Regions from separate parts of the Thiomicrorhabdus hydrogeniphila genome, predicted to be linked through region 2. Evidence: predicted binding sites of a transcription regulator. Region 2 holds the regulator's gene; each other region holds the start of a gene.
What was found. Region 2 encodes FNR, which switches genes on or off when oxygen is low (the NO sensors DNR and NnrR bind a similar motif). Its sites were predicted from a motif close to TTGATNTANATCAA; they were not measured.
Positions count from the first base shown of each region.

Region 1: hemN (oxygen-independent coproporphyrinogen III oxidase) is a predicted target of FNR. The motif match lies at 1,473-1,486, and genes of this name have one in related genera.
Region 3: ccoN (cytochrome-c oxidase, cbb3-type subunit I) is a predicted target of FNR. The motif match lies at 4,592-4,605, and genes of this name have one in related genera.

Region 1 is NZ_BAAHXL010000001.1:2,251,937-2,261,941, forward strand. Features, by position in the region: gene hemN (oxygen-independent coproporphyrinogen III oxidase) at 1-1,369, opposite strand, end outside; gene rlmKL (bifunctional 23S rRNA (guanine(2069)-N(7))-methyltransferase RlmK/23S rRNA (guanine(2445)-N(2))-methyltransferase RlmL) at 1,524-3,734, opposite strand; gene ACYQ0E_RS10170 (lytic murein transglycosylase) at 3,922-5,157, shown strand; gene ACYQ0E_RS10175 (hypothetical protein) at 5,278-5,484, shown strand; gene ACYQ0E_RS10180 (paraquat-inducible protein A) at 5,495-6,109, opposite strand; gene ACYQ0E_RS10185 (fumarylacetoacetate hydrolase family protein) at 6,261-6,875, opposite strand; gene ACYQ0E_RS10190 (SO_0444 family Cu/Zn efflux transporter) at 7,231-8,397, opposite strand; gene ACYQ0E_RS10195 (DUF3861 domain-containing protein) at 8,488-8,781, opposite strand; gene ACYQ0E_RS10200 (hypothetical protein) at 8,973-9,266, opposite strand; gene ACYQ0E_RS10205 (hypothetical protein) at 9,301-9,456, opposite strand; gene ACYQ0E_RS10210 (MarR family winged helix-turn-helix transcriptional regulator) at 9,556-9,993, shown strand.
Region 2 is NZ_BAAHXL010000001.1:937,233-947,237, forward strand. Features, by position in the region: gene ACYQ0E_RS04075 (dihydrolipoyl dehydrogenase) at 1-1,048, shown strand, start outside; gene rnr (ribonuclease R) at 1,161-3,497, shown strand; gene rlmB (23S rRNA (guanosine(2251)-2'-O)-methyltransferase RlmB) at 3,498-4,244, shown strand; gene ACYQ0E_RS04090 (PfkB family carbohydrate kinase) at 4,376-5,569, opposite strand; gene fnr (fumarate/nitrate reduction transcriptional regulator Fnr) at 6,158-6,901, shown strand; gene pal (peptidoglycan-associated lipoprotein Pal) at 7,380-7,922, shown strand; gene pepN (aminopeptidase N) at 8,054-10,005, shown strand, end outside.
Region 3 is NZ_BAAHXL010000001.1:2,818,736-2,828,740, reverse strand. Features, by position in the region: gene tatB (Sec-independent protein translocase protein TatB) at 1-219, opposite strand, end outside; gene tatA (Sec-independent protein translocase subunit TatA) at 262-504, opposite strand; gene ACYQ0E_RS12730 (histidine triad nucleotide-binding protein) at 729-1,052, opposite strand; gene ACYQ0E_RS12725 (phosphoribosyl-ATP diphosphatase) at 1,129-1,470, opposite strand; gene hisF (imidazole glycerol phosphate synthase subunit HisF) at 1,467-2,240, opposite strand; gene hisA (1-(5-phosphoribosyl)-5-[(5-phosphoribosylamino)methylideneamino]imidazole-4-carboxamide isomerase) at 2,329-3,072, opposite strand; gene hisH (imidazole glycerol phosphate synthase subunit HisH) at 3,092-3,730, opposite strand; gene hisB (imidazoleglycerol-phosphate dehydratase HisB) at 3,732-4,319, opposite strand; gene ccoN (cytochrome-c oxidase, cbb3-type subunit I) at 4,769-6,199, shown strand; gene ccoO (cytochrome-c oxidase, cbb3-type subunit II) at 6,276-7,106, shown strand; gene ACYQ0E_RS12690 (cbb3-type cytochrome c oxidase subunit 3) at 7,113-7,295, shown strand; gene ccoP (cytochrome-c oxidase, cbb3-type subunit III) at 7,316-8,224, shown strand; gene ACYQ0E_RS12680 (hypothetical protein) at 8,335-8,475, shown strand; gene ccoG (cytochrome c oxidase accessory protein CcoG) at 8,615-10,005, shown strand, end outside.

The DNA.
Region 1 (10,005 bases), 1.3 Mb from region 2:
AGAAACGATTTGCAGTGCCTTCTTTTAGATAGGCGTCAAACACCATGCAGATATTACGAATTAATAAACGCCCTTTTGGCGTAATATAAATATCTTCATCGTTCATGGTTAATAATTCATCTTGCGCCATAGGCACTAAGTTTTGCAATTCTTTAGCAAAGTATTCTTTAAAACGAATATTCCAGGCCTGGTCTATTTGGGCAAAATTAAGATGAAAATGGCTAATTAAACGGGTAATGACATCACGACGTAGTTCATCATCTTCTGTTAATTGCACACCTCTAAACACCGCTAAATCACCGGCATCAATCGCATCATAATAATCAGCCAGGCTTTTTCGGTTTTGGGCGTAAGTGTTATTGATTAATGAAATTGACGTTGCGCCCATTCCCACTAAATCACACTCAGCATGGGTAGAGTAGCCTTGAAAGTTACGATATAAGGTTTCATTACGTTGTGCAATCGCCAGTTCATCGTCTGGTTTAGCAAAATGATCCATTCCAATATACACGTAACCCGCTTCTAACAAACGTTGTGTTGTTGCGTGCAAAATAGCCAGTTTTTCATCCGCTGACGGCATATCCGCTTCATTCATTTTCTTTTGCGTTGGAAACATACTTGGCATGTGCGCATAGTTAAAAATAGAAAAACGGTCTGGTTCAGCTTCTAAAACCTTATCTAGGGTAGTAATAAAACCTTTCTCTGTTTGTAATGGCAAGCCATAAATTAAATCGACATTCACCGACATAAAGCCTGATTCACGCGCGCCTTCTAATACTTCAAAGGTTTCGGCCTGAGTTTGAATACGGTTAACCGCTTTTTGTACCGCTGGGTCAAAATCTTGCACCCCTAAACTCATGCGGTTAAAACCCAGTTCACGCAGTAATTTAACCGATTCACGATTCGCTTCACGCGGGTCAATTTCAATAGAATATTCACCCGAATCATCGTCATATAAATTAAAGTGTTGACGCGTTTTTTCCATTAACTGACGCATTTCATCGTTATTAATAAAAGTCGGTGTGCCGCCCCCTAAATGCAATTGCTCTACTTTGCGGCTATTATCAAATAAGGCAGATTGCATTTCGATTTCTTTAAATAAACGATCTAAATAGGGCGTGGTTTTTGAACGATCTCGTGTCCAAACTTTATTGCAGGCGCAAAAAAAGCAAACGGTATCACAAAACGGAATATGGTAATAAAGAGATAAACCTCGGCCAGAATCATTACTGCGTTGTACCGCTTCTTTATAGTCGGCAATACCAAATGCTTCATCAAACTGCACCGCCGTTGGGTATGAGGTATAACGTGGGCCTGATTGGTTGTAGCGTTTAATTAACGCTTCATCAAATTGAATTTTTTGTTGCATATACCCATCCCATGTTTTAATCACAATCAACCATTATTCGCTATGACTAGCCGTTATCGGTTTTTAAAGATTGGAATCATAATCTAAATTAACGCTTAGCAAGTTAATCTGCCTCAAGAGTTTTGCTTTTAATGGTTCTACTTTTAATTACTCATTAGCGACTAATTAACCAGGCCTGGTGAATTTTGCTGTTGCGTTGAAAATCTCTTGGCATGGTTTTATGGGTAATATTTTCAATATTACAGCCCTCTAAAGCCGCTTCATCTAATTTAAATTTACGCATATTATTTGAAAATATTAAGGTGCCACCAGGGTTCAGCAGTTTTAAAGCTTGTTCAATTAATACCACATGATCTCGTTGAATATCTAAAGTGCCTTCCATACGTTTTGAGGTTGAAAACGATGGTGGATCTAAAAAGATGACATCAAAGGTCGCCGTTGGATTTTCACTCTCTTTTGATAGCCAATCTAAAACATCGGCTTGTAAAAATTTATGTTCAGCAGAATCTTTATTGTGTGACATATTGTGGGCTAAGTTGTGTTCTGCCCAATACAAATAGGTTTTAGACATATCCACACTTAAACTGCTTTTTGCACCCATAACGGCGGCTTCAACGGTTGCGGTTGCGGTATAACAAAATAGGTTTAGCAGTGATTTTCTAACCGATTTTTGCGCCACTAAAGTACGTACATCACGATGATCTAAAAATAGACCCGTGTCTAAATAGTCGGTAAAGTTAACACGAATTTTGGCACCGTTCTCAATCACGGTGTAAAAATCGCGGCTATCGTCCAGTTTTTCATATTGTGATGTTCCCGATTGACGGCTACGCACTTTAAAAACAATTTGGTCAACTGGCACATCGGGGAATACATTAGGTAATGCCGCTAAAGCTTCATGCAAACGCTTTTTGGCTTTGGCTTTGTCCACCGTTTTGGGTGCGGCGTATTCATTTACAATTAACCATTGCCCAGCCTCTTCTGTTTGGTATAAATCTATTGAGAGTGCGTATTCGGGTAAATCGGCATCGTAAACTCGGTAAGCATTTATCTCGTTATTTTTAGCCCATTTTTTTAGCTGTTTTAAATTCTTTTTAATACGGTTACCCACCATAACCGCACCTTGAGAATCGGCAAGCTCTGGCATAACGGTGCTCACTTCTTGCACAATGTTTGCGCCACCTTTTAATGATGGTTCACGATGAAACTCTTCGGTAATATCAAAACGGAATAATTTACACTCCATTGGCCCGTTAAAAAAGTTATGGCTACGTTTGGCTTTAATCCCTAAATACATACCAAGTTCAGGGTTACAAGTTAATACTGCACCTTGCCAACCATCAAACTCATTTTTAAGGTATTTACCTAAATCGTTATAAATAACCTTAACTTCTTCAATTTCACCCAAACGTTCTCCGTACGGAGGGTTACAAATTACCAGGCCTGGTTGCCAATCGCCCCAACGACGTCCTTGTTCAACCGTCATTTGTTTAATTTCAATAGAATCTAAATAGCCCGCATTGTGAATCGCTTCTTCGGCAATATCTAATGATTTATGTGACGCGTCAGAACCATAAATATCGGGCAAGTTTCGCAAACCTTCGGCTTCACGCTCTTTGGCTTCTTCAATTAAATCATTCCACAATTTAGCGTCATGCAGTTTCCAAGAGTTTAATAACATCCGATTCACTTTTTCCAGGCCTGGTGCCAGGTCAGATGCCATCATTGCACCTTCTACCAAAAACGTACCCGAACCACACATTGGGTCATACAAACAACCGCCCTGCTTGGCAATTTCAGGCCAGCCTGCACGCATTAACAATGCCGCCGCCACGTTTTCTTTAAGCGGCGCTTTAACTTGTTGACCTTCACGGTAACCACGTTGATGTAAGCTATAACCAACTAAATCAATGCTTAACGTGAGCTTGTTACGGTTTAAATGACCATGCACGCGTAATTCAGGGTCTTCTGTATCCACTTTTGGGCGGTTATTGGTAATGCCTCTAAAATAATCGACAATCCCATCTTTAATTTTTAAAGCACCATAATGACTGTGGTCTATGCCCATCCCTTTACCTGAAAACGAAACCGCAAAACTACCAAATTCATCCATATGTGTTTGCCAATCAACGGTGGCAACTTGCTCGGTTAACTCTTCTTGCGTTTCCAGTTCTACTTCTAGCACGGTTACAAAAATACGGTTAGCTAAACGCGACCACAAGCAACTTCGGTAAGCAATTTCTAAATCACCCTCAAAGGTCACACCACGCGGTTGAGCTTTGACTTCGGTTGCACCAAAAGACATTAATTCTTCTCTTAGTAACTCACTTAAACCGCCTGGGGATGTGGCAAAAAATTTCATCATCTTTTTTCCATTATTTTGTTTGGTGATAGACCTTAATACAGTGCGTATTTATTTGTTACAGTTTTGTTCATGTACTAACAAACTGGGCCTTTAAAATATCTGTTAATTTTAAACTGTTTTGGCTTCAACTTTTATTTAGTTTCGGTAGAATAAGGTAATTATTACTCATCCTAAATCAAAGTTGATTATGTCAAACACAATACGCGGTTACGCCAACATTTTATTTGCCTCTGCATTACTGACATTTACTTTAAATGCCCAGGCTCAATCAGAGACGTTTACGCCATCAGACAGCGACTTTAAAGCCTGGATAGCTGAATTTAAAAAACAAGCACATCAAAAAGGAATTTCTCAACCTACTTTAGACTCCGCTTTTAAAAACGTAAAGCTTAATAAAAAGGTGCTTGAATCAGACAAAAAACAACCTGAATTTACCAAAACCTTTTTTGATTATTTTAACAGAGCGGTCAGCGATACCCGTGTGGCAAATGGTCAAAAAAACTACGAGGCCAATAAAGCCTTACTTGACCAAGTCACCAAAAAATACGGAGTGCCTGGGCGTTTTATTGTGGCCTTTTGGGGGTTAGAAACCAACTATGGTAGCTACACCGGTAAACTCCCCATTATAGAATCACTGGCCACCTTAGCCTATGACCCACGTCGCAGTCAGTTTTTTAGCACTCAGTTAATGAGTGCCTTAACCATTTTAGATAGGGGTGATGTACCGCTTAGCGAAATGAAAGGTTCTTGGGCGGGTGCTATGGGGCAATGTCAATTTATGCCTTCTAACTACGTGCAATATGCGGTAGATGGCGATGGCGATGGCAAAATCAATTTATGGGATAGCTTGCCCGATGTTTTTTATTCCGCAGGTAATTTTTTAAACCATTTAGGTTGGCAAGCTGAAGAAAATTGGGGACGAGAAGTCACCCTACCAAAAGGTTTTAACTATGCCTTGGCCGATAACAAAACCGCACGCAATTTAGCCGAATGGAAAAAAATGGGCATTACTTTAGCGGATGGTAGAGTTTTGCCTAATGAAGATATGCAAGCCAAATTACTGTTAGTGAGCGATTATAAAGGCCCAGCGTTTTTAGTTTATAACAACTTTAGAGTGATTAAACGTTGGAATAATGCTGACAAATATGCTGTTTCAGTAGGTCATTTAGCCGATCGTATTGTTAAGTTACCGCCTTTATCTAAGCAAAAACCAAAAGGGGATAAAGGGATTAGCTATGCAGAAATTAAAGAGATACAAACGTTACTCAATGCCTTAGGTTACGACGTTGGCAAACCCGATGGTATTGCAGGTAGTAAAACGCGCGGTGCATTACGCGAGTTTCAAACCAAACAAAATTTACCAGCCGACGGTTTTGCCAGCACCAGCATGCTAAAAGCATTACAAAAAGCCCAAGCTAAATAGCGTGTTTTGGCAGTAAAAAATTAACAACGGTGAGTTATCTAAAACCTTGCTTAACCACTGTTTTTTACTGCTATCTACGCCGTTTTACTTTACTGGTTTAACGTTTAAAGCGAGGTTGATTTGGCTCAACAAATTCATCATAAAACCGCTCAACAAACCGTGTCTAAATCAACACCGGGTTTTAACTTTTCTGTTCTTAATCATCAAAACGAGCAAAGTAATCAAACTACTTTATGTAACCACCCTGCCTACCTGTTTTGGAAAATGCAAAGCCAACTGACTAAACTGGGCAACAAACTCAACGCTCAAAAAAGAAGAAAACGTTAATTATTAACGACTAGCCCTGAGTGCTTATAGGTTGCTTTTTAATCAATAACTGACTAGACGCTATTGATAATAAACAATAGCCTAAAAAATAATAAAAACCGGTTTCTAACTCAATATTTGTTTGCAATAAAGCGGAATTGCCTGAGCTGGCTTTAATGGCTAAAAACGCAATAATTAAGGCCATAACAAACACATCTGCCATAGACCATTTACTTAAAAAACCACTGCTTAAGGCTAATTGTTTTCCAAAGCATTTAAAAAGATATGAACTCGCCAATAAAGCCAGTTTTAACGCTGGGACAAATATACTAAAAAACACAATTAAGAACGCCACTAACTGATTTCCGTCTTGCCACAAAGTTTCTGCCGTGCCTAGAATACTTTTAGCCGTATCTTGAATCACCACCGTGCCTGTTGCATGAATTTGATTCAATACTTCCATAGTCATTGGTAATAAAAAGTTAGGAATTGTGCCACTCTGTAAAATAGCCTCTTTACCCAAAACCGTTAACTCGCCTTTATCCAGCATAGTCGTCATATGCAAAACGGGTTCGGTAACACCTGGAATTAATAAGCCATAAGCACTAATAAGAAAAATAAAACCTAAAACTTGACGATAAAGCACAATAATAATTCTCAATTTTAGAAAGGTTTGATTATACGGTGTAAAATCATTTTGTAAATTTATGCGCTTTTACCAGGCCTGGTAAATCCTTAATTATTAACCCAATTAATTGATTATAAAATATAAACATTAACACCATAACTCGTGTAATTTAGTTTACAACCTGCCAACTGGCCTCAATAAGTGGTAAATCGTTATGCATTATTTTTGCATAAAAAATATCGCCAAGACTTATTTTGCCAACGCCTTTAGGCGTTCCTGTCATTAATAAATCATGATCTTCAAAGGTTAAAAACTCACTGGCATTGTCTAAAATAGCTTGGGGTTTATGTAGCATTAAATTGTATTCTGCTTTTTGAACCAAAACATCGTTAATATACAGCTCCATGCTCAAGCCTTGGCAGTCCCTATTAAACGGTACTAATTCACTTAAAACGGCGGATTTATCAAATGCCTTGGCTCTTTCCCACGGCAGACCTTTATTTTTAAGTTCTTGTTGTTTTTCTCTTTTAGTTAAATCTAAACCAAAACCAATACCCGCTAAATGACCCTTTAGAATTAAAAAGACGATTTCACCTTCAAAATGAATCGCTTCATGCGGGCTAAAGACGAGCTTGTTTGAAATCGCTGAATTGGGCTTAATAAAAAACACAGGTTCTGTGGGTGTTTCATTATTGAGTTCGGCAATATGCTCGGCATAGTTTCTGCCAATGCAAACGATTTTTGAAGGGTAAACGGGTTTACCAGCAAATAGAATTGAATTCATTTAAAGCGTTCCGTAGGTATTTAAGAGCACAATAAGATTGTAAACATAACGTTAATATTAAAGCCTGTTTAACTTATGCTTATGCTTATGCTTATGCTTGCGGAGTAATTACTGCCACAGGTTTTTACCAGGCCTGGTAAAACCTGTAACAGAGATTGATTGATTTTACATATTGAGACCTTTGTACGAGACAGGGGCACAAGAAAAACAAGATAGAATTCTTTAGATTTAGGCTAAAAAATACGCATAATAACGTGTTATTGGGCGGATTTTTTAACTTAAAGATAGAGGATTATAGCTGTTTTTATGTGTTCATGGTCTCGTGCAAAGGTCTCATATTAATAAATAGAGTTATTTATGAACGTTTAAACCATTTTTTACGATATATATTGATGGCACTTAATACTAAAATTAAAACACATAAAATTTGTAGCCACTTTGGCAACATTTCGTGGTGTGCTTGCATATTGGCAAGCAACTGCCAATCAAATTGCAGAATCAGTTTATCGAACAACCAGCCAGCTAACAAAGCAGAACTGGCAGTACCCAATAAATATATCCACATGGTTTTACGGCCAAGTAATTTAGAGATAATACCCAAAGTACCAATATTAGTTGCAGGGCCAGATAATAAAAACACCAACGCCACACCAGGCGAAATGCCCGCTAAAATTAACCCTACCGCAATGGGTGTAGAAGCCGTAGCACACACATACATGGGTATACCAATTAGCAACATAACAAGCATCGCAATAAAACCACTGCCCCATTGTGTTAAGAAATCTGTTGGTACATAGGTTTGAACGACTGCGGCAAAAAGTAAGCCTAATGTAAGCCAGCCAACAATGTCTCCTAGCATATCCATAAACGCAAATTCAATACCTTGCTTTGCTTTACCAAGCCAAGAAGAAGTCATTGGTTGATTAGAACCAGAACAACATGAATCAACAGGCTTGTCATTCGTTGAACCACAACAGGAATCACCCGCTTTGTCATTCGTTGAACTACAACACGAATCAACCGCTTTATCATTCGCTGAACCACAACAGGAATCAACAACAGTTTCACTATTTGAACCGCAACATGAAGTCGCCAATTTAGTCGGCTCAGTTTTTGTATCTGCTTCACGGTTAAATACAAAAACCAATACACCTGTAATAAATGCCGAAAACAAAGCACTCACCGTTCTGGCAATGGCCATAATCGGCCCCATTAAAGCATAAGTAACGCTAATAGAATCAACACCCGTTTCTGGCGTGGAAATTAAAAATGAAACCGTAGCTGATTTTGATGCGCCTGCTTGACGTAAACCTACCGCTGCAGGCACAACGCCACAAGAACATAATGGTAAAGGCGCGCCTAACAACGTGGCTTTGGAAATACTACCAAGCGAGTCTGCTTTTAAATGTTTATTCAGAAACTCGGTAGGTAACATGGTTTTAATTAAACCACCCAAAATCAAACCCAGCACCAACCAGGGTGCGGATTCTAAAGCCAAAGCAACAAAATTATTAATTAGCATTGGTAAATCCTTTTACATACTATTTTTAAAATGGATATCTTTAAGTGGATTTATCCTAGCAATTTACTGGGTTTCTCGCCACCACTATTATTACTTTTTCTTTTGTTTAAGGTTCTTTATAAACGCTACAAAATGTGGAAACAGGTTTGCAAATAAAGGGTTGGTTCTATTTTCCATTATTACACTGCCAAACAATTTAATACCAAGACCTAAAGGCGCAGCCGATTTTGGACTAAGATCTGGTCTTGTTTGTAATTTTTGTATTATTTCTAATACGTTATCATGGCTTTCAAAATCAAACTCAAAACGGTCATTATTTACTGCAGACCCATCAGGGTTTTGTGTGTGTTCAATACAGATTTTATAGTGATTTCTATTTTTCATAACGATGGCCTCTTGTTCTCACTGAGACCTTTGCACGAGACAGGGGCACAAGAAAAACAAGATAGAATTCTTTAGATTTAGGCTAAAAAATACGCATAATAACGAGTTATTGGGCGGATTTTTTAGCTTGAAGATAGAGGATTATAGCTGTTTTTATGTGTTCATGGTCTCGTGCAAAGGTCTCTCACTATTTAACTTTTTAGAAATTTTTCCATTCTAGGCTTAACACTCATTGTCATAACCAACATAATGACCAAACCTAAAGGCAATGACGCTAAAAAGCCTTGAAACCAAGCAGAGTAAAACATTTCAGTACTAGAAAAACCAAAAATATTGACTGCGGTACTAAACGCCAAAAGTGTTTCCATAATACAAGCCATAAACAATCCCATTAGCAAGTTGTGTTTAAGGGTTGTCATATTGGGTAACCACTTTTCGATTATGGTAGAAACCACTTTCATAATCAAAAGACCAACAGGAATCATAATTAAAGCTTTTAAGAATGAACTTAGCCAATCGCTAAAAAAAAGTAGCGTTATAGCCAGCATTGGTATAAGTCATAACACCTGTTAATGAACCTACTATCACCCCCAATAAAACAAAGATGGCCAACACTTTATAAATTATCGGGGTCTTCTTTTCTGTCGGACTTGAAAGTTCAGTTTGTATCGTCATAATCATTCTCCTATCTTGAAATCGTTTTAAATATAGTTGATAATAACAACTATATCTTAGCCTAGTTGACAATGTCAACTAAAATCTTAGGGGATAATTTTGATATCTGACAACAGTTCATTAGAAAACCTGTTTCAATTAGTACACGCATTAAAACGTCAACTGCATCAGCAAACTGATCAACTTAATGTTGATATTGCACACATGCATATTAGAGTCATTAAGGTCATCGATAAAAAACAGCCTTGTACCGCCAATGACATTATTCAATTTTTAGGACGTGATAAAGCCCAGGTTACAAGACTGATTAATATGCTGATTGAAAAAGGATTGATTACCAAAGAGATTAACCCCAATGACAAACGCAGCCAGTACTTAAATACCACTCAAGCGGGTGTCGATATACTTAATGAAATTAAAGAAATTGATAGTAAAACGGTACAAATAATGAGCCAAGGCCTAACCCCACATGAATTAGAAGAGTTTCAGCGCATTTCACAGATAATCACCAAAAATCTAAGTTCTGACTTAAACTAAATAAGATATAAA
Region 2 (10,005 bases):
TACGTTAGAAGTTAACGGTGAAAAAATTTATGCTGAAAAAATTATTATTGCAACAGGTTCCAGGCCTGTTGTGCCGGCGCCATGGCAAGCTTTGCAAGATAGGTTGTTAACCAGTGATGAGATTTTTGAGCTGGAAGGTTTGCCAAAACGTGTTGCTGTGGTGGGTCTTGGAATTATTGGGCTAGAACTTGGTCAGGCATTATCTCGTTTAGGTGTAGAGGTTATTGGTTTTGAAATGCAAAAAACGGTTGGTGGTTTAAGTTCACCGGACGTGATTGATAAAGCTTTGGCATTGTTTGGTCAAGAATTTCCTATTCACCTTGGTGCGGCCGCACAATTAGAGAAAACGGATAATGGCGTTAAAGTAAATCTAGAAGAGCAAAGTTTTGAGGTTGATATTGTTCTAGCTTCTTTAGGACGACGTCCTAATATCGATAATCTACAACTAGAAAAAGCTGGTGTGCAGCTAGATAAACGAGGTATGCCACTCTTTAGTATAAATACAATGCAAATTGAAGATAAACCAATATTTATAGCTGGCGATGTAAATATGTTTAGACCTATTTTACATGAGGCTAGTCACGAAGGAAAAATTGCAACGCTTAATGCAATGGACTATCCATTAATAACATCCTATAAGCGTAAAACGCCATTGGGTATCGCGTTTACAGATCCAGATATTGGCTTTTTTGGAGAAAACTACCGAAATCTTGATTTACAAAAAATCGAGGTGGTTAATTTCGATTTAGAAGGTAAAAATGGTCGAGCTATTGTTATGGGTGAAGATCATGGCGTTATTTCATTGTATGGAGATAAAGAAAGTAAGCGTTTGATTGGTGGTGAAATGTTAATGCCTCATGCCGAACATTTTACACATCTATTAGCATGGGCTATCGAGCAAGAAATGACCGTTTTAGAGTTGATAAAAATGCCGTTTTATCATCCCGTGCTTGAAGAAGCGATTCAATCAGCCTTATATATGCTTTACAAAGCCTTATATTCAGAGGAGGAACGAGTAATTAAGGCAGAGTTGACAGTAATGCAATAATGTTGAGTAACTATTTGCTATAATACGGCATGATTTTTTTCAATATAACGCTCCAAGCTCAATTTATTTGTGGAATTTGTAAATAATTGAGTGTAAGCGTTTTTAAATTTAGATGGTATTCGTGAGTAAAGAAAATACATCGGGTCAACATGATCCACATGCACAGCGTGAAGCTGAAAAGTATGAAAACCCAATTCCTAGTAGAGAATTTATTTTAGAAGTTTTAGAAAAGGCTCAAAAGCCATTAAGACTTTATCAAGTTGCTAAAGCCGTTGAAGTAGAAGAAGACGATGAAGAGCGTTTTGAGGCTCTATCGCGACGTATGAAAGCAATGGTACGTGATGGACAATTAATTCGTAACCGTCGCGGTGCTTTTGGTTTACTGAAAAAAATGGACCTTATTAAAGGCCGTGTTTTAGGGCACCCTGATGGGTACGGGTTTTTAGTACCAGAAGAGGGTGGTAAAGATCTCTTCTTGTCAGAAAAAGAAATGCATAAAGCCTTACATGGCGATATCGTTATTGCCTCAGTTATTGGTGAAGATCGTCGTGGTCGCCAAGAAGGCGCTATCATAGAAGTTACAGAACACAATACACAACAAGTGTTAGGCCGTTTAAATCATGAAGATGGTCTTTCTTGGGTTCGTCCAAATAACAATCGTATTACGCAAGATGTTTTTATTCCACAAGATGGTTTGTTAGGCGCAAAAGAAGAGCAAATTGTTTTAGTTGAAATTATTCATCAGCCATCAATGCGTTCAGGGCCAATTGGTAAAATCATTGAAGTGGTTGGTGACTATATGGCCGCCGGTATGGAGATTGATTCTGCTATCCATGCTTACGGTATACCAAATGATTGGTCTGCTGAACTTGAAGCAGAGTTGGCCAGTATTCCTGATGAAGTGACTGAAGCAGACTTAGAAGATCGTAAGGATTTACGAGCGCTTCAGTTAGTCACTATTGATGGCGCAGATACTAAAGACTTTGATGATGCTGTTTTTGCAAAACGCCGTAAAAATGGGTGGCGTTTAGTGGTTGCAATTGCTGATGTTTCACATTATGTCAAACCAGGTACTGAATTAGATAAAGAAGCATTTAAACGTGGTAACTCTGTCTATTTTCCACAACGAGTTGTACCGATGTTGCCATCTAAACTGTCTGATGGTTTATGCTCATTAAATCCAAAAGTTGATCGTCTATGTATGGTTGCAGATTTATCGTTAACTGAAGACGGTAAATTAGAGCGAAGCCAATTTTATCAAGCGGTAATGAACTCAAAAGCACGTTTAACTTATACTCAAGTTAATGAGATTCTTACAGATGAAAAAAGTGAATATCGTAAAGAATTTGCTGAACAAGTACCTCTACTTCACGACTTGCATGATCTTTATAACGTACTAAAAGTCGCACGTGCCGAACGTGGTGCTTTAGAGTTTGAAACCACTGAAACACGCATGGTTTTTGATGAAGAACGTAAGATTCAAGAGATTGTGCCTGTTACCCGTAACGATGCTCACAAGTTAATTGAAGAGTGCATGTTAATGGCTAACGTAGCGACAGCTCGTTACCTTAAGTGGCATAAGATGCCAATCCTTTATCGTGTGCATGAAAAACCAATGGAAGAGCGTCTTAAAAATGTAAGAACGTTCTTATCTGACTTTGGTTTAACGTTAGAAGGTGGCGATGAGCCAACAGCACATGATTATGCTGCAGTTTCAGCTAAAGTAAGTGGTGAGCCACATGAGCACCTAGTGCAAACCGTCTTACTAAGAAGTATGAGTCAGGCTGTTTATCAGCCCGAAAATAAAGGCCACTTTGGTTTGAACTATGAGCATTACGCTCACTTTACTTCGCCAATTCGTCGTTATCCAGATTTATTAGTTCATCGCGCTATTCGTCATGTATGGACTAAATCGGGTGTTGAAAAATTTGAATACACTGAAAACCAAATGGTTGATTTAGGTCAGCATTGTTCTGATACTGAACGACGTGCTGATGAAGCGACACGTGACGCGACAACTTTCTTGAAGTGTGAATTCTTATCACACCGAATTGGTGGAGAGTATGAGGCGGTGGTATCAGCCGCAACTAACTTTGGATTATTTGTTGAGCTTCAACCTTTATACGTTGAAGGTTTAGTGCACATAACTGAGTTGGGTGAAGACTATTTCCATTACGATAATGCACGTCATTGCTTAAAAGGTGAGCGTACAGGTAAAACATATCGTTTAGGTGATCGCATTAAAGTTCAAGTAGCGCAAGTAAACTTAGATGATCGTAAGGTCGATTTACGTTTTATTGAGAGCCTAACGGAACATGTAGAGCCTGAAGTAGCACAATCTGAAGAAAATGAATCAGGTGAGAATCAAGGTGATGATAAAAAACCAGCTCGCAAAAAGCGTTTTTATCGTAAGAAAAAACGTTCAGGTTCAAAACCAAAGGCTGACTAAATGAAGCAAGAAGTCATATATGGTTTACATGCGATTGAAAAGTTTTTAAAACAATCTCCTCAATCAGTTTATACCATTAGCTTTTTAAAAGGCCGATTAAATAATCGTCAACAAGCATTGCATGATCAAGCTAAAAGAGTTGGCTTAAATATTGAATTGGTTAGTAAGTCTGCCTTTAACAAGATCGATGGTAATCATCAAGGTGTTATGGCAACCGTTGCCAAACAAGCAGACTTAGTTGAATCAGATTTAAAGAAACTTATTGATGATGTCTCAAATCCGCTATTTATCTTTTTAGATGAAGTGCAAGACCCACATAACTTAGGCGCTATTTTGCGAACCGCAGATGCGGTAGGCGTTCACGCCGTTATTATTCCAAAACATAATTCAGTAGGCATGAACCCAACGGTTCGTAAAGTGGCTTCTGGTGCTGCCGACAATGTTAAATTGATTGTTGTTTCTAACTTAGTTAGAACGATAAAAGAGATGCAACAAGAAGGTATGTGGATGATTGGTTTGGCGGGTGAAACTGATCGAACAATTTACGATCATGACCTAACAGGTTCAATTGGTGTTGTTATGGGAGCTGAAGGCAGTGGTTTACGACGTTTAACACGTGAAGCTTGTGACCACTTAGCGGCGATTCCAATGGTTGGCGTAGTAGAAAGTTTAAATGTTTCTGTTGCCGCAGGTGTAACGGTATATGAGGCCTTTAGACAAAGAGCAATAAAAGCCAATTTAAAATAAAACGTGCCATTTATTGCTTTAAGCCATTTTACCAGGCCTGGCAAGCCCTGTGGCCGTCTATGACGTGTGAGCATAGGGTAAAATGGCTTTTTGTTTTATTTGATGTTCGATTAAAGTATTTTTCTTTGTATCTAAGCTAGAAAAACGTCTCCATTTTCATCCAATTTTATTGCCACGCTTACCAGCGATTCATCCCAACAAGGGCCTTCAATACAAAGTCCATCGTCTATATTAAAATAAGCGTCGTGTACTGAGCATTTCATTGTTTTTTCAAAAGGGTTTACATCAATTTTATATGCTTCATTTAAAGGCACGTCTTGGTGTGGACAATTGTTTATAAAGCAACGTACGCCATCTTCGTATTTGATTAACACTAACGATTGACCTTTATCACTCGTCACAACGGTAGCTTTAGCGTTGCTTAATTGGTTAATATTGGCCAGCGCCTTTTCTTCTTTAGTTTCTTTTAATAAATTTCCCAGGCCTGGTTGCATACATTTTTTTGCCGCTAGTTTACTGGCATAAATAACGGCATCTATTAATGGCTTTTTTTCAATTAGAGAATGAATTAAACCAGCATTAAAAGTATCTCCAGCCCCAAGTGTATCTATAACTGGGCTTACCTTTTCTGCTTCAATATGTTCTATTGTGCCACCTGCAGGTTGTAGCCAAACGCCCTCAGTACCCCAAGTACAAACTAAGTTGGTGTTAGCAAGGTCTAGGCTTTCTAATAATTCATGACCGTTGCTAAAGCCTTTTGCTTTAGCATAATGGTGTGAAAAAATAATTAGGTTTACACTCGAAAATAATGCCTCAATTCCATCCCTTGGTTTTTCAACTTCAAGAGATATGGGTTGGTGAGTTAGAAATGTTTTAGATATATTAATCATGCCTGGAAGGTGAGGCATGTTTCTGCCTTCAAAGTGAAGCCAGTCATACTCTTCAATTTCAATCTTGGCAAAAAAATCAAAACTAATTTCAGGAAGGTCGCGATAATGAACAATCGTTCGATGTCCATTCTGAGCATTGAGAGTAATAAAAGAAGTTGGTGTTCGTCCTTTTATAAATTTTTGTATGTGCTCAGTTGAAATATTGCGCTCATTCAGTCCCGTCAATAACTGTTTAGCCTCACTATCAGCAGCAACAGTCGTACATATATCGGTTTGATGGCCGAGTTGATTTAACACATATAAAGTATTATTTACATTACCGCCTGTTGAAATTTGCTTGTTTAAAGCACGCAATTCTTCATCTTCTTGGGGGTGATGCTCAACACTTAAGATTATGTCTAAAACTGAATTTCCAATGCCTAATATTTTTGACATATTTTACTTCCGTAATTTGTGATATCTGCTCACAGTGTAATTAAAGTGTCATTTAATTACCACGCAGTTTCAAGTAATAAATACGATTTAAAAGTTCGCTATAAAATTGGCAAGAATTTTAACATAGCTAATCTGTGTGTGTGGGTGATGTCTTTTTAAATAAAAGTGAATAAATATAAAAAAACCTTGACAACCTCTAAGCCATACTTAGATTTTATTATTTAGAATTTGGATTATATTTAATTTTTAAGGTATTGTTTTATATAATGTATAGGCTTAATTTATGTCGTTATTTTATATAACCATAGTATTTGATTTCTTTTCCACAAAACCTGTGGATAACTTTGTGTGTAAAGTTAGTAAATATCTCTTAAGTGCTTTAAATTAGCCAAAAAACATTAGACTGCCTAAAAATTAAGCAGTCGTTGTTTTATGACAAAAAAGAGAAGTAAAATATATTTTTTATACCCCTATAAGTACAAAAAAATAAAAAATATTCCGTAAAAGATGACAAAATAATTAAAAACGATACAATCAAAAAATAATATATAAAAATAATAATCCTATCTCAAATTCATTAGGGCTACTATGAATCAAGTTAAATCTGCGTTTAACGCAAGTTGTTTAAATTGCGGGTTGCAAAAGATTTGTTTCCCTACGGGGTTGCAAAAATCGGATGTTGATCGTTTAGACACTATTGTGGAGAGAAAGTCTCCTTTAAAAAAGAACCAGTTGGTTTACGAAGCAGGTCAAAAATTTCAGTCTATCTTTGCTATTCGTGCAGGGGTTATTAAGCTTTTTTCTTATTCTGATCTGGGTGAAGAAATTGTTCATGGTTTTTATTTACCTGGAGATGTTGTTGGTTTTGATGGTTTAGTTGATGGCCATTATCTATATAATGCTATGGCGTTAGATAGTACGAGTGTTTGTACCTTACCTTATGATGAGCTTAGTGATTTATCAATGAAAATCCCTAATCTTAACCAACAGATCATGATGGTAATGAGTAAAAAGATGCAGGATGGACGCTTGCACTCTGAATTGCTGATTAAGCGAAATGCAGATCAACGTGTGGCACAATTTATTTGGAATATGGCTGACCGTTATAAAAGCCGTGGTTATACTTATGATGAGTTTCGTTTAAGTATTCTTCACCGAGATGTTGCGCTTTATCTTGGTTTAACACCAGAAACAGTATCTCGAATATTGGCTAAGTTCAATGCTGAAGGGATTGTCAGTTGGAAGAAAAAAGAAGTTATTATTTATAATGAAGCGGCACTTAAAAAAGTGGCGGGCATTAGCAGTTGTATAGAGTGTAAAGAGGTAAGTTAATCTCCACTTAATTTATATGACTATATAATTTGTGGTTATTATTGATTTCAATCAATTCGTATTTGGGTTGGCTATGGTTTAATAAAACCTATGGAAACGTTGTAATTGGATATGCGTTTTTCATAATGTAGCCCATTTACCCAGTCTTTGACTGGGGTCTTTTTTTCTTAATAAATTTAATACCTCGTTTCAAAATCTTATTGAACTATTTTGATACTATTGCTATCTAAATATTTAAGTGATGCGCAAAGTCTTGCCGTTTTTTATTAAGTTACAACGCTATTGTTTACCTTTTATTTTTTACACGACGTTTAAGTATACAAAAAGGACTATTTTCTTTTGTATATAACCATGCGGTAAAAAGTACAAATAATCTATTTTTGTTAAATTTTTACTTTTTTATGATTTTATTGGTTATTTGTTCTAGAATTAGGTATATTAATGATTAATATTATTTATAAAGTTTAGGATGCATAAAATGTCATACAAGAATCTATCTCAGTTATTTTTAGTTGTTTTTTTAGGTTTTGCTTTAGTTGGTTGTAGTTCAACCCCTAAAACAGATACAGATACAGACAACAGTAAAGAAGTTGCAACAGAGCAAGTTAATACAGATATTGAAGCGGCAAAACGCCAAGCTGCAGAACAAGCAGCGGCTGATTTAGCAGCCAAAAAAGCTGAATTACAAGCAATGATTAATGGAAAAGTTGTTCATTTTGATTTTGACCAATCAGAAATTGCCCCATCAAACTATGAAGTAATTAAAGCGAATGCTGATTTCTTATCACTTGAGCCAGATGCTAAAGTAACAATTAAAGGCTATTGTGATGAGCGTGGAACACGTGAGTATAACTTAGCGTTAGGTGAAAGACGTGCACAAGCCGTTCAAAATGCTTTAGTTGCTGAAGGTGTGAGTCCTAGTCGTATTACGGTAATTAGTTTTGGTGAAGATAACCCTGTTGATGACGGACATAATGAAGCGGCATGGGCAAAAAACCGTCGTGCAGAGTTTGATTATTAATCCATTTTTATTTTGCAACAATCACTATTCAAAATCACTGGTTAACGTTTAGTAAACCAGGCTGTATTTTAGAAGCCTTCCTGTCATAATGCCAGGAAGGCTTTTTTGTTTAAATTTACATGAGTTACCCTATGAAAAACGATACCCTTTTAGTTCATCATTTATCTGATTATAAAGCACCAGAATTTACAATTAATTCAATTTATTTAACGTTTGACTTACAACCCTCTCAAACGGTTGTGACGAATAAAATGAATATATTGAACTTGGTTGAACAAACGGAACTGATGCTTGATGGAGAGCAGTTAAAGCTCTTATCGGTCATGATAGATGGTCAAGATATTACACAACAGTGTGAACAGACTGAAGAAGGGTTGAAAGTTCCAGTACCAGGCCTGGTAAATTTTGATTTAACGATTGAAACAGAGATTGCTCCTCAAGAGAATACAGCCTTAGAAGGTCTTTATAGAACAAGCGGCAACTATTGCACACAATGTGAGGCGGAAGGCTTTAGAAAAATCACTTATTTTATGGACAGACCAGACGTACTTTCGCTGTTTACGACTAAAATAATTGCAGATAAATCTGAGAACGCAGTTTTACTTTCTAACGGTAATTTAATTGAATCAGGTGATTTAGCCAATAATAAACATTATGCCGTATGGCAAGATCCGTTTAAAAAACCGTGTTATCTATTTGCGTTAGTTGCGGGTAATCTAGAGCTAATCCAAGACACATATCATACGTTGGATGGACGTGATGTTGATTTAAGAATTTATGTTGAATCTAAAAATAGCGATAAATGTGAACACGCCATGACGTCTTTAAAGAAATCTATGCAGTGGGACGAACAGCGTTTTGGGCTGATTTATGACTTAGACATTTATATGATTGTGGCCGTAGATGACTTTAATATGGGGGCCATGGAAAATAAAGGCTTAAACGTATTTAACTCTAAATTTGTTTTGGCTAAACCAGATACTGCCACTGATGTTGATTACGAAGGTATTGAGGCCGTTATTGGGCATGAATATTTTCATAACTGGACAGGAAACAGAGTTACTTGTCGTGACTGGTTTCAATTAACGCTTAAAGAAGGCTTAACGGTTTTTAGAGATCAAGAATTTACTGCGGATATGTTATCACCTGCTGTGAAGAGAATTGAGGATGTTAAGCGACTAAGAAGTAATCAATTCCCTGAAGATGCTGGGCCAATGTCACACCCAATTCAGCCGCAATCTTATATAGAAATGAATAATTTTTACACCATGACGGTATATGAAAAGGGCGCTGAAGTGGTTCGTTTGTATCACTCTTTGCTAGGTGAGCAAGGTTTTAGAAAGGGGATGAATCTTTATTTTGAAAGACATGATGGCCAAGCCGTTACTGTAAATGATTTTAGAAATGCCATGGCAGATGCCAATAATATTGATTTGTCTCAAATGCATGAATGGTATGTACAAAGTGGTACGCCTACACTTACGGTTAATACTCTTTATAATCCTAAGACACAAAGTTTACAGTTAGAGCTTACTCAATCTATTGCCGCACTTGGTAATAAGTTTAAACCCTTATTAATGCCAGTTAAAGTAGCGCTATTTTCTAAAGATGGTCAAGAATTACCTCTTAAACTCCCTCAGGAGAGTGCAGAATTTGTTACGGTTTCTGATGACGAAGCTTTAATTGCTTTGACACAAAATACACAGACCGTCGTTTTTGAAAACGTTGAGTTAGAGCCAGTGGTCTCAATGTTAAGAGGATTTACCTCTCCTGTTATTCTTGATTACCAACAAAGCGATGCAGATTTAGCAGGCCTGGTACAGTTTGATACGGATAGTTTTGTGCAATGGGAATCCATGCAAACTTTAGCGCTTAGAGAGATTAAACGTAATATCTTAGCTTATGAGCAAAATCAGGCTATGCAGATTTCAGAGCATTTTATAGCGGCTTTTAAAGGCGTGTTAACCAACAATTCTATTGATAATGCGTTGCGATCCTTAGCGTTAACACTGCCTGACTTTACTTATATTGGTGAGCAATATTCACAAGTAAATGTTGACGCTATTTATCATGTTCATCATTG
Region 3 (10,005 bases), 1.9 Mb from region 2:
TTGAATATTGGTTTTTTCTTCTTCAAGATTCATAGAATCTTTGATTTCACGAAGAGTTTCTTGTACTTGGCCTTCTTCTTTCATCGAATTAACAAAACGACGCATTTTGCCCATGAATTGTCCAATTTTACGGGCAAGTTCAGGCATACGCTCAGGCCCTATCACTAATAAAGCGATGACCAGTACGACTAAAATTTCAAGAAAACCAATATCAAACATCGAATTATCTACTCAAAGAGAAGGGGGATTAAGAGAAGGCAATTAAGCCTTATCTTTTTTCTCTTCAGTTTTCTTTTCTTCAGCTTCAACATCAAACACGTTGTTGCCATCTTTCTCTTCTAGTTTTTTCTCATCTTCAGCTTTAGATTCTTCTTCTTTTACTGCTGATTTAAAGCCTTTGATTGCTCCACCTAAATCGCTACCTACATTACGTAGTCTTTTTGCACCAAATAGTACTAAAACGATTGCTAGGATAATAAGTAATTGCCAAATGCTAATGCCCATGGTTTTGCTCCATTTAAAATCTAATTTGTGGCTTGGTTGCCTGTTTTTTCGGGTTTTATCTGTTGCCCATAAAGCCGAATTTTTTAGTGACCGCTAATCATACCAAATTCATTGATTTGTTGGCACTAAAAAATTCGATTATATTAAGTTGTTGATATTTTACAAACCAAATGCGCGGTTTTATTCGTATTTAATCGTACGTAAAGCACGCGCAGGGGTTGGCTTTAGTTGCCAAGCAAGTGAATGTGTATATGAAAGACTTCTTGTCCTCCAGATTCGCCTGTATTAATTTGAGTTTTAAAACCATCAAGTCCTTGTGACTGTGCAAGCTGCGGTAACAATAACATCATGTGTCCCATAGTGTCTTTGTCGTCTGGTTTTAAATCAAATAGGGTAGCAATAGGTTTTTTTGGAATGACCAATAAATGCACTCTTGCTTTTGGGTTGATATCACTGATTACAATACATTTATCATCTTCATAGATAATATCGGCTGGAATTTCACGGTCGATGATTTTTGAAAATACGCTTTTTTCTTCGGTACCCACTTGTGTCATCCTTTAGTTTAATTTTGTTCTTTAAAAGAAATCTGTGGTTCTTGCATAGATTTCTCAAATGGAATGATTATTCGCTTCGGCTGGCTTTTTCTTCATGGCCAGAAAGGCCAAAGCGTCTTTGTAGTTCTGTCGTCACATCGTTGCTCGACAAATTTTGGGAAGCTAATAGTACCATAGTGTGAAACCAGAGGTCTGCAATTTCGTACACCAGGTGTTCTTGATCTGTTTTTGGGTCTTTGCTATGTTCTAAGTCTTTAGCGGCCATTAGCGTTTCTGCAGATTCTTCACTGATTTTTTTGAGTATTTTCTCTATGCCTTTGTCATATAAGCTTGCAACGTAAGAACTGTCTGGTGATTCGCTTTTTCTTGCTTCAAGAACTGCATCAAGTTGTTTTAATATATCGCTCATAATCGTACCTCAATGCCTTCTTTTTGCATGGCTAGTTTGGCTTCTTTAACGGTGTGTTCGCCAAAGTGAAAAATGCTTGCTGCTAATACGGCTTCTGCATGACCTTCGGTAATACCTTTTGCTAGATGGGAAAGTTCACCCACGCCACCAGAGGCAATAACGGGAATGGAAACCGCGTCCGAAATTGCACGCGTAAGCTCTAAATCAAAACCAATTTTAGTGCCGTCACGGTCCATACTGGTAACTAAGAGTTCTCCTGCGCCTAAACAGGCCATTCTTTTTGCCCAAACAATAGCATCAATACCGGTTTCTTTTCGACCGCCATGAGTAAAGATTTCCCATTTATTCTCTTCTCCTTCGGCGCTAACTTTTTTGGCATCAATGGCTACTACAATGCATTGTGAACCAAAGGCATCGCAAGCTTCTTGTACAAATGCAGGGTTAAAGATAGCGGCAGAATTAATGGCTACCTTGTCTGCACCAGCATTAAGCATGGTGCGAATATCTTCAACACTACGAATGCCGCCGCCTACTGTAAGAGGGATAAAGACTTGGCTTGCCACTTGTTCTACCATATGAACGGTGGTGTTACGTTCGTGTGCGGTTGCCGTAATGTCTAAAAAAGTGATTTCATCTGCCCCTTGTTGGTCATAGCGTTTTGCTACTTCAACAGGGTCGCCAGCGTCACGAATATCAACAAATTGAACACCTTTAACAACGCGACCATCGTCAACGTCTAGGCAGGGAATAATGCGTTTTGCAAGACTCATAATGAATTCCTTGTAAGAGTCGGTAAATAACCAGGCCTGGTAAAAATAAGTAAAGCTTTAATTCTGTACTTATTAAAAAGACGGTAGGCTATTTTTTAGGAGCGAGTTGATCTGAAAGAGATTGACCTTCTTTAAAATCCAAAGTACCTTCGTAAATCGCTCGACCGGTAATAGCTCCTGTTACACCATCGGCTTCAATGTCGGCAAGTTTGCGAATATCGTCTAAGTTTGTAATGCCGCCAGAAGCAATAATTGGGATTGTTAAGGCTTTGGCAAGTGACTGAGTGGCTTCTATATTTACGCCTTGCATCATGCCATCACGACCAATATCGGTATAAATAATAGCTTCAACGCCATCGTCTTCAAACTGTTTACCGAGTTGAGTGACTTCGTAATCAGTGACTTCAGCCCAACCATTGATAGCAACCATGCCATCTTTAGCATCTAGGCCAACCATTATATGGCCAGGAAAGGCTTTACAAGCTTGGGCAACAAATTCTGGATTATGAACGGCTTTGGTTCCTATAATGCAGTAACTTACGCCAGCATTAAGATAGGCTTCAATGGTTTGTAAGTCACGGATTCCGCCACCAATTTGAATAGGTAAATCTGGAAACGCTTGGCGAACTTGATAAACGGCTTCACCATTAACCGGTTTGCCATCAAATGCACCATTTAAATCTACCATGTGTAAACGACGAGCGTCTTGATCGACCCAGCGTTGTGCCATGGCAACTATATCACCTGAAAATACCGTCGCATCTTCCATAATGCCTTGGCGAAGGCGAACGCATTCACCATCTTTAAGGTCGATAGCTGGAATTAATAACATGTTTGAACCTTTAAAAAAATTATTGCCCGTTCCACTGTAAAAAGTTTTTAAATAGTTGCAAACCATGGTCTGCACTTTTTTCAGGGTGTGCTTGAATTGAGAATAAATTATTGTGACTTAGCGCTGAAGGGAAGGTGATCCCATGTGTCGTTTGTCCGCATATATAATCGGCGTTTTCTGGTTGAACATAGTAGCTATGTACAAAATAAAAACGACTGTCTTGGGCAATGTTATGCCAAAGCGCGTGTTCTTGTGTTTGTTTGATTTGGTTCCAACCCATATGCGGTGTTTTTAATGGGCTGTTATCAGGAAAGTTAAAGTGTGTAACATTGCCTGGAATCACGTCCATACACTTTATACCTTCATTTTCATCACTGTGTGTCATAAGGACTTGAAGCCCCATGCAGATGCCTAAAAATGGTTTTTCTTTAGCCGCTTGTTGTACAGCGTGAATCATCCCCGTTTCTTGCAGGGCGTTCATGCAGGCTTTAGCCGCACCCTGGCCTGGGAAAATAACAGCATCTGCTTGAGCAATATCTTCAGGATTGTTGGTGATTAAAATACGAGTGTTATTTGGTGCAACATGTTCTGCCGCCTTAGAAACTGAGCGTAAGTTTCCCATGCCATAATCAACAACAGCAACTAACTTTTGATTCATGCTACAGCGTTCCTTTGGTAGAAGGCATTTTACCTGCCATACGTTCATCTTGGCTTAACGCCATGCGTAATGCGCGACCAAAAGCTTTAAATATGGTTTCTGCCTGGTGATGTGCATTGTAGCCGCGAATATTATCAATATGCAGTGTTGCATTAGCATGGTTAACAAAACCTTGAAAAAACTCTAAAACCAATTGAGTTTCAAATGTGCCAATCTGTTCGCGAGTCCAGTCACAATTAAATTCCAGGCCTGGTCGTCCAGAAAGGTCAATAACAACACGAGATAAAGCCTCGTCTAATGGCACATAAGCGTGGCCATAACGAGTAATGCCTTTTTTATCACCCACCGCTTTGTTAATGGCTTGACCTAATGCAATACCAATATCTTCAACTGTGTGGTGGTCATCAATGTGCGTATCGCCGTTAGCAGTTATATCAATGTCAATCATGCCGTGACGCGCTATTTGATCTAGCATGTGCTCAAAGAAATGCACTCCCGTATCTAGCTTGCTATTGCCTTGACCGTCTAAGTTTACGGAGATTTGAATTTGGGTTTCTAGAGTGTTGCGTTCAACGCTTGCAGTTCGCATAACAGCATTCCTAATTTAAAGTTGCCAATATAATAACTGAAAATCACTTTATTGGGTATGTTGACAAAAAATTAAAGTTTTTCTGAAAAGAAAGTTCAGCATAGCAGAATTCGTTTGAATACCCCTATTATTAGTAGTTCATAAAAAAATCTTGATGCCCCTTATAAGTTTTTTTTACTATCAAGATAGGCTTGGATTTGGGATAATTCATAGGATTTTATTAAAGAGCCCAAGTTTATAAGATGCTTTTAGGAGTTATTTTATCGAAATAATTGATACAAATTAACTTTTAAAATTGTTTTTGGCTGAGATATAGCTTCGTTACAGGTATAATACCTCGCTGAGGAGTCTGTATCTATAATGGTCGATTAAGATATTGCTTAAGGTTTAAGTGATAACTTGATGATAGATAAGGGCAGAATGTTAAGACTATAAAGGGGATCCGGCTGATGGATACTACAGTACAACCACAATATGATAATGGCGTGGTTAAGTATTTAACAGTAGGCGCAATCGTTTTTTTGGTGCTAGGTACTTTAATGGGTACTTATGCAGCATCAGAACTTGCATGGCCTGCGTTAAATTTTGATATTGCGGAAATCACTTTTGCTCGTTTGCGTGTTGTTCATACGAACACAGTAATCTTTGCATTTGGTGGTATGACGCTAATGGCTACAGCGTTTTACACGGTTCAAAGAACCAATGGTGTAAAACTTTGGAGTAATAGTTTAGCTTGGTGGACAGCAATTTTGTTCACAATTGGGCTTTTAGCAACTGTTGTTTCAATTGCTTTAGGGATGACAACAGGTAAAGAGTACCACGAACAAGAATGGCCTATGGCTATAGCAATTGCAGTTGTGTGGACTTTGTACACATTTAACTTTGTAATGACAATTGCTTCTCGTAATAAAGATACTCACCCAAGTGTATATGTTTCAAACTGGTTCTTCTTAGGTATGATGATTGCGATCACTTACTTATATGTTGTTAACGGTTTAGCATTGCCTGTTTCATTATTCCGTTCGTACTCTATGTTTGCTGGTGTACAAGATGCAATGATTCAATGGTGGTGGGGACACAATGCAGTAGGTTTCTTCCTAACAGCTGGTTTCCTTGCGATTATGTACTACTTTGTACCTAAGCAAGCGCAACGTCCAATCTACTCTTACCGATTATCTGTAATCCACTTCTGGGCATTAATGTTTGGTTATGTATGGTTAGGTGCTCACCACCTTCAATACACAGCTCTTCCAGATTGGACAGGTTCATTAGGTGCAGTAATTTCACTTGCGATGATCATTCCTTCTTGGGGTGGTGCATTAAACGGTATGTTAACGCTTTCTGGTGCTTGGGATAGACTACGTACAGATTATATCTTACGTTTCTTAATTATCTCTTTAGCATTCTACGCAATGTCTACTTTTGAAGGGCCTGTAATGGCTGCTAAAACTGTAAACGCTCTATCTCACTATACAGACTGGACAGTTGGTCACGTTCACTCTGGTGCGTTAGGTTGGGTTGCAATGGTTTCTATTGGTGCGATTTACCACATGGTAATGAAACTATGGAAAACAGAAATGTATTCAATGCAATTGATTAATATCCATTTTTGGCTAGCTACTATTGGTACAGTGTTCTACATTGTTGCAATGTGGGTATCAGGTATCATGCAAGGTCTAATGTGGCGTGCTTATGATGAGTACGGAACACTTGCATATACTTTTGCTGAATCAGTTTCAGCTATGCACCCTTATTATGCGATGCGTGCATTCGGTGGATTATTATTCTTCTCTGGTACTGTGGTTATGCTTTACAACGTTGTTATGACGATTCGTATGGCAAATGCTAAAGCTGCCAATACAGTAGAAGCACACGCATAAGCAGTAAGTCAGATTAAGTAGCAGTAAATCTGCTGCTTAAATTGAAGAAAATTTATGAGTTGAGGAGCACAAACTCATGTCAGATAATAAAGCACCAAAGAATATCCAGGAAGGATTAGAGCGAAATATATTTGCCTTATTCCTGGCAACAGCACTAGCAGTTTCGATTGCTGGTATCGTTGAAATCGTACCATTGTTCTATCTCAAATCAGCAGTTGATTTTACTGAGAAAACAGATAAATATGGTAACGTTAAGAATGAAAAATTCCCAGAATTAGTATGGGAACGTACATTCACTAAAGATGCTGATGGTAAATTAGTATCAGATAAAAAACTCTACAAGCAAGATAAGAATGGCAAGTGGGTTATTGGCGATTGGAAAGCAGGCGACGGTGTTCGTCCTTATACTCCGCTAGAACTAGCTGGTCGTGATTTATACTTGCGTGAAGGGTGTTATATTTGTCACTCACAAATGATTCGTCCTTTCCGTGACGAGCGTGAGCGTTACGGTCATTACTCTCTTGCTACAGAGTCTATGTATGATCACCCAATGCAATGGGGTTCTAAAAGAACTGGTCCAGATCTTGCACGTTTAGGTGGTAAATACTCAGACGAGTGGCATGTACTTCATTTACTACGTCCACAAGACATGGTGCCTGAATCTGTAATGCCTGCTTACCCATGGTTAGCGGAAAATTCGATAACTAAGGATTTCTTTGGTACAAAACGTGATATGAAACAACGTTTGAAAACTATGCGCATACTTGGTGTGCCATATACCGATGAAGAAATTGAAAATGCTGATGCAGCTATTGCGGGTCATACCGAAATGGATGCAATGGTTGCTTACTTGCAAGTACTAGGAACGATGGTCAAGCTGGATGACAGCAAGGTTTATCGTCAGTAAGGTTATATGAGTAATCTAGAAAGTTATTTAAGCACTGACTGGTCGTCAATGACGACACAGGACTGGGCAGGTTTAATCGTTACAGTAGTCGTATTTCTCGGCATGCTTATTACATTTGCTATGGCATTACGTCCTAGTAAGCGTAAAGAGATGGAAGAGCAAAAATATAAAATACTGAACGATGACTAGTCATTTGAGGAGATTTTAATATGGCACATCATAATCCATGGCCAGATGAAGGGAACACTGGTCATATTTGGGATGAAGATATTCGTGAATTAGATAACCCGCCACCGCTTTGGTGGATGTTATCTTTCTACGCGGGTTTCATCATGATTGTTTTTTACACACTTTACTATCCGTCGATTCCGTTGACTAATGATACTGGTGGATTTACTAAAGGTTTAGCTGGTTGGACTCAGATTGAAGAGTATGACCAAGATTACAAAGTGCTAAAAGATTGGCGTGTAGCTAAGTTTGCAGATAAAGAAGAGAAGTTAGCTTCTATGTCTGTGTCTGATATCTTAAAAGATGAAGAACTTAAATCATACGCAGTAGCAACATCTAAAATGTTATTTGGTGATTACTGTGCAGCATGTCATGCTGTAGGTGGAGCTGGTAACCCTAACTTCCCGGTATTAGCTGATGATGATTGGCTATGGGGTGGTAACATCAACCAAATTGACGCAACAATTACTAATGGTCGTATTGGTAATATGCCGGCAAAAGGTATGATGGGGAATTTAACAGATGAAGATATTGACCATGTAACAGATTACGTAATTGCATTATCAGAAGGTAAGGGTGGAGATCCATCTGTTGCGGCTGGTAAAGCAGTATTTGCTAAAGGTATGTGTTTAGCATGTCATGGTCCAGCAGGTAAGCCGTTGGCTCCAGCTGGTGCTGCGAACTTAACTGACCAAATATGGCGTTTTTCTTCTGATCGTGACGCGATTAAGAAAATTATTACATATGGTGTGAATGTTAAGAAAAATGGTGTTTATATCGAAAATACGCATCGTGCAGTTATGCCAGCTTTTAAAGATCGTTTACCAGATGCAGATGTAAATATTAAACGTTTAGCTGTTTATGTTTACTCTCTAGGTGGAGGTCAATAAGTGAGTGCTTAGGCACTTATTTAAGAGAAAAAAGGAGGCGATTTGTTCTCCTTTTTTTAATTATGGCAATACGAAAATATTGATTTAAATCAATTTAGGAGATTAAAGTTATGCATGAATTAAATAATGATTTTGTACTTTGGATTTCAATCGGCGCACTTGTGTTAAGTATCGTTGCACTTATTGGTTTTGGATGGAAAGCTACACGTGGTATTGAAGGTCTTGAAAAAGACGAAAAGAAAGAAAGTTAATCTACTTCTATAAACAAAAATAGGCCTATAATCCGGGCCTATTTTTGTTTATAGAAGTAAATAAAAAAATTTACTTATGATAAGTAAGGTTATTTTTATAGAATAACGTTTTTAATAGACTGGTTGCAAGGATCGCCCTATGTCAGAAAAAAAAGAATTGTATCGAGATAATGGACAAACAGGTTCCGTACTTGATGAAATGGATTTGGATAATAAAAATCTCCAAAATATTGGTGTGGAAATATTACCAGTACATACGGGCGGTACAGTGCATGCTAAAAGAATGCCAGGTAAATTTCGTACAATCAAATGGATAACGGCTGCGTTTTGGTTGTCATTATTTATTTTCCCTTATTTTAGATGGGAGGGTCATCAGGCTCTTTTATTTGATCTAGCAAATAGACAATTTCATATTTTTGGCATCACAATTCTTCCTCAAGATATCTGGGTGTTAGCAATGCTTCTGCTTTTTGCTGCATTACTACTCGCTGCCTCAACAGCCGTTGCAGGTAGATTATGGTGTGGGTATTTCTGTTTTCACACTGTATGGACAGATGTGTTTACCTGGATAGAAGAAAAGTTTGAAGGTTTACCTAATAAACGTATTAAGCTTGATGAATCGCCAATGAGCTTAAGCAAACTTAAAAAGAAACTGCCTAAGTTTGCCATATGGGCGTTTATTGCCTTTATGACATCCTTTAGTTTTGTTGCCTACTTTACAGATGCTTATGATCTGTGGGGTCGTCTATTTAGATTTGAATGGGGAACAACTGAAACAACCGTTATATTAGTTTTAGCTGCCGCCACTTACTTTTTTGCAGGTATTTTACGTGAGCAAACTTGTATTGGTTTTTGTCCGTACGCTCGTATTCAGGGTGCCATGATTGATACTCAAACTATAGTACCTACTTATGATGTAGATCGTGGTGAACCTCGTGGACGTATAAAACGTGTTAAACCAGGCGAGGAAGCCCCTGAATTAGGTGACTGTATTGATTGTAATCTATGTGTTGCCGTTTGCCCTACAGGGGTTGATATTCGATATGGCCAACAGTTTGGTTGTATTACCTGTGGTCTATGTATTGATGCCTGTGATTCAGTTATGGATAAAATCAAGAAACCTCGTGGTTTAATACGTTATGCATCACTTGCAGAATTTGCAGGTCAAAAAGTGCCTCCATTCTTTAAGCGTCCTCGTGTGGTTATATATAGCGCTATTATGGGATTTGCTGCCATAGCAATGGTTTATGGAATGCTGACTATGTCACCAATTGACTTAAAAGCATTACATGAACGTTCGCCTTTATTCGTTCAAATGAGTGACGGTAATGTTCAAAATAAATGGACAATTAAGGTGGTAAATAAATCTAATGAAGTTATGTTGGCTAAAATTGATGTAACAGGGCCTGAAGGACTAACCTTTCACGCTGATAAAGAAATTACCATTCAACCTGGAAATGTAGGTGCAACTACCTTGTTTGTAAAAATTCCTAAAAAGAATTTAACTGAAACAAACACACCTGTAACAAT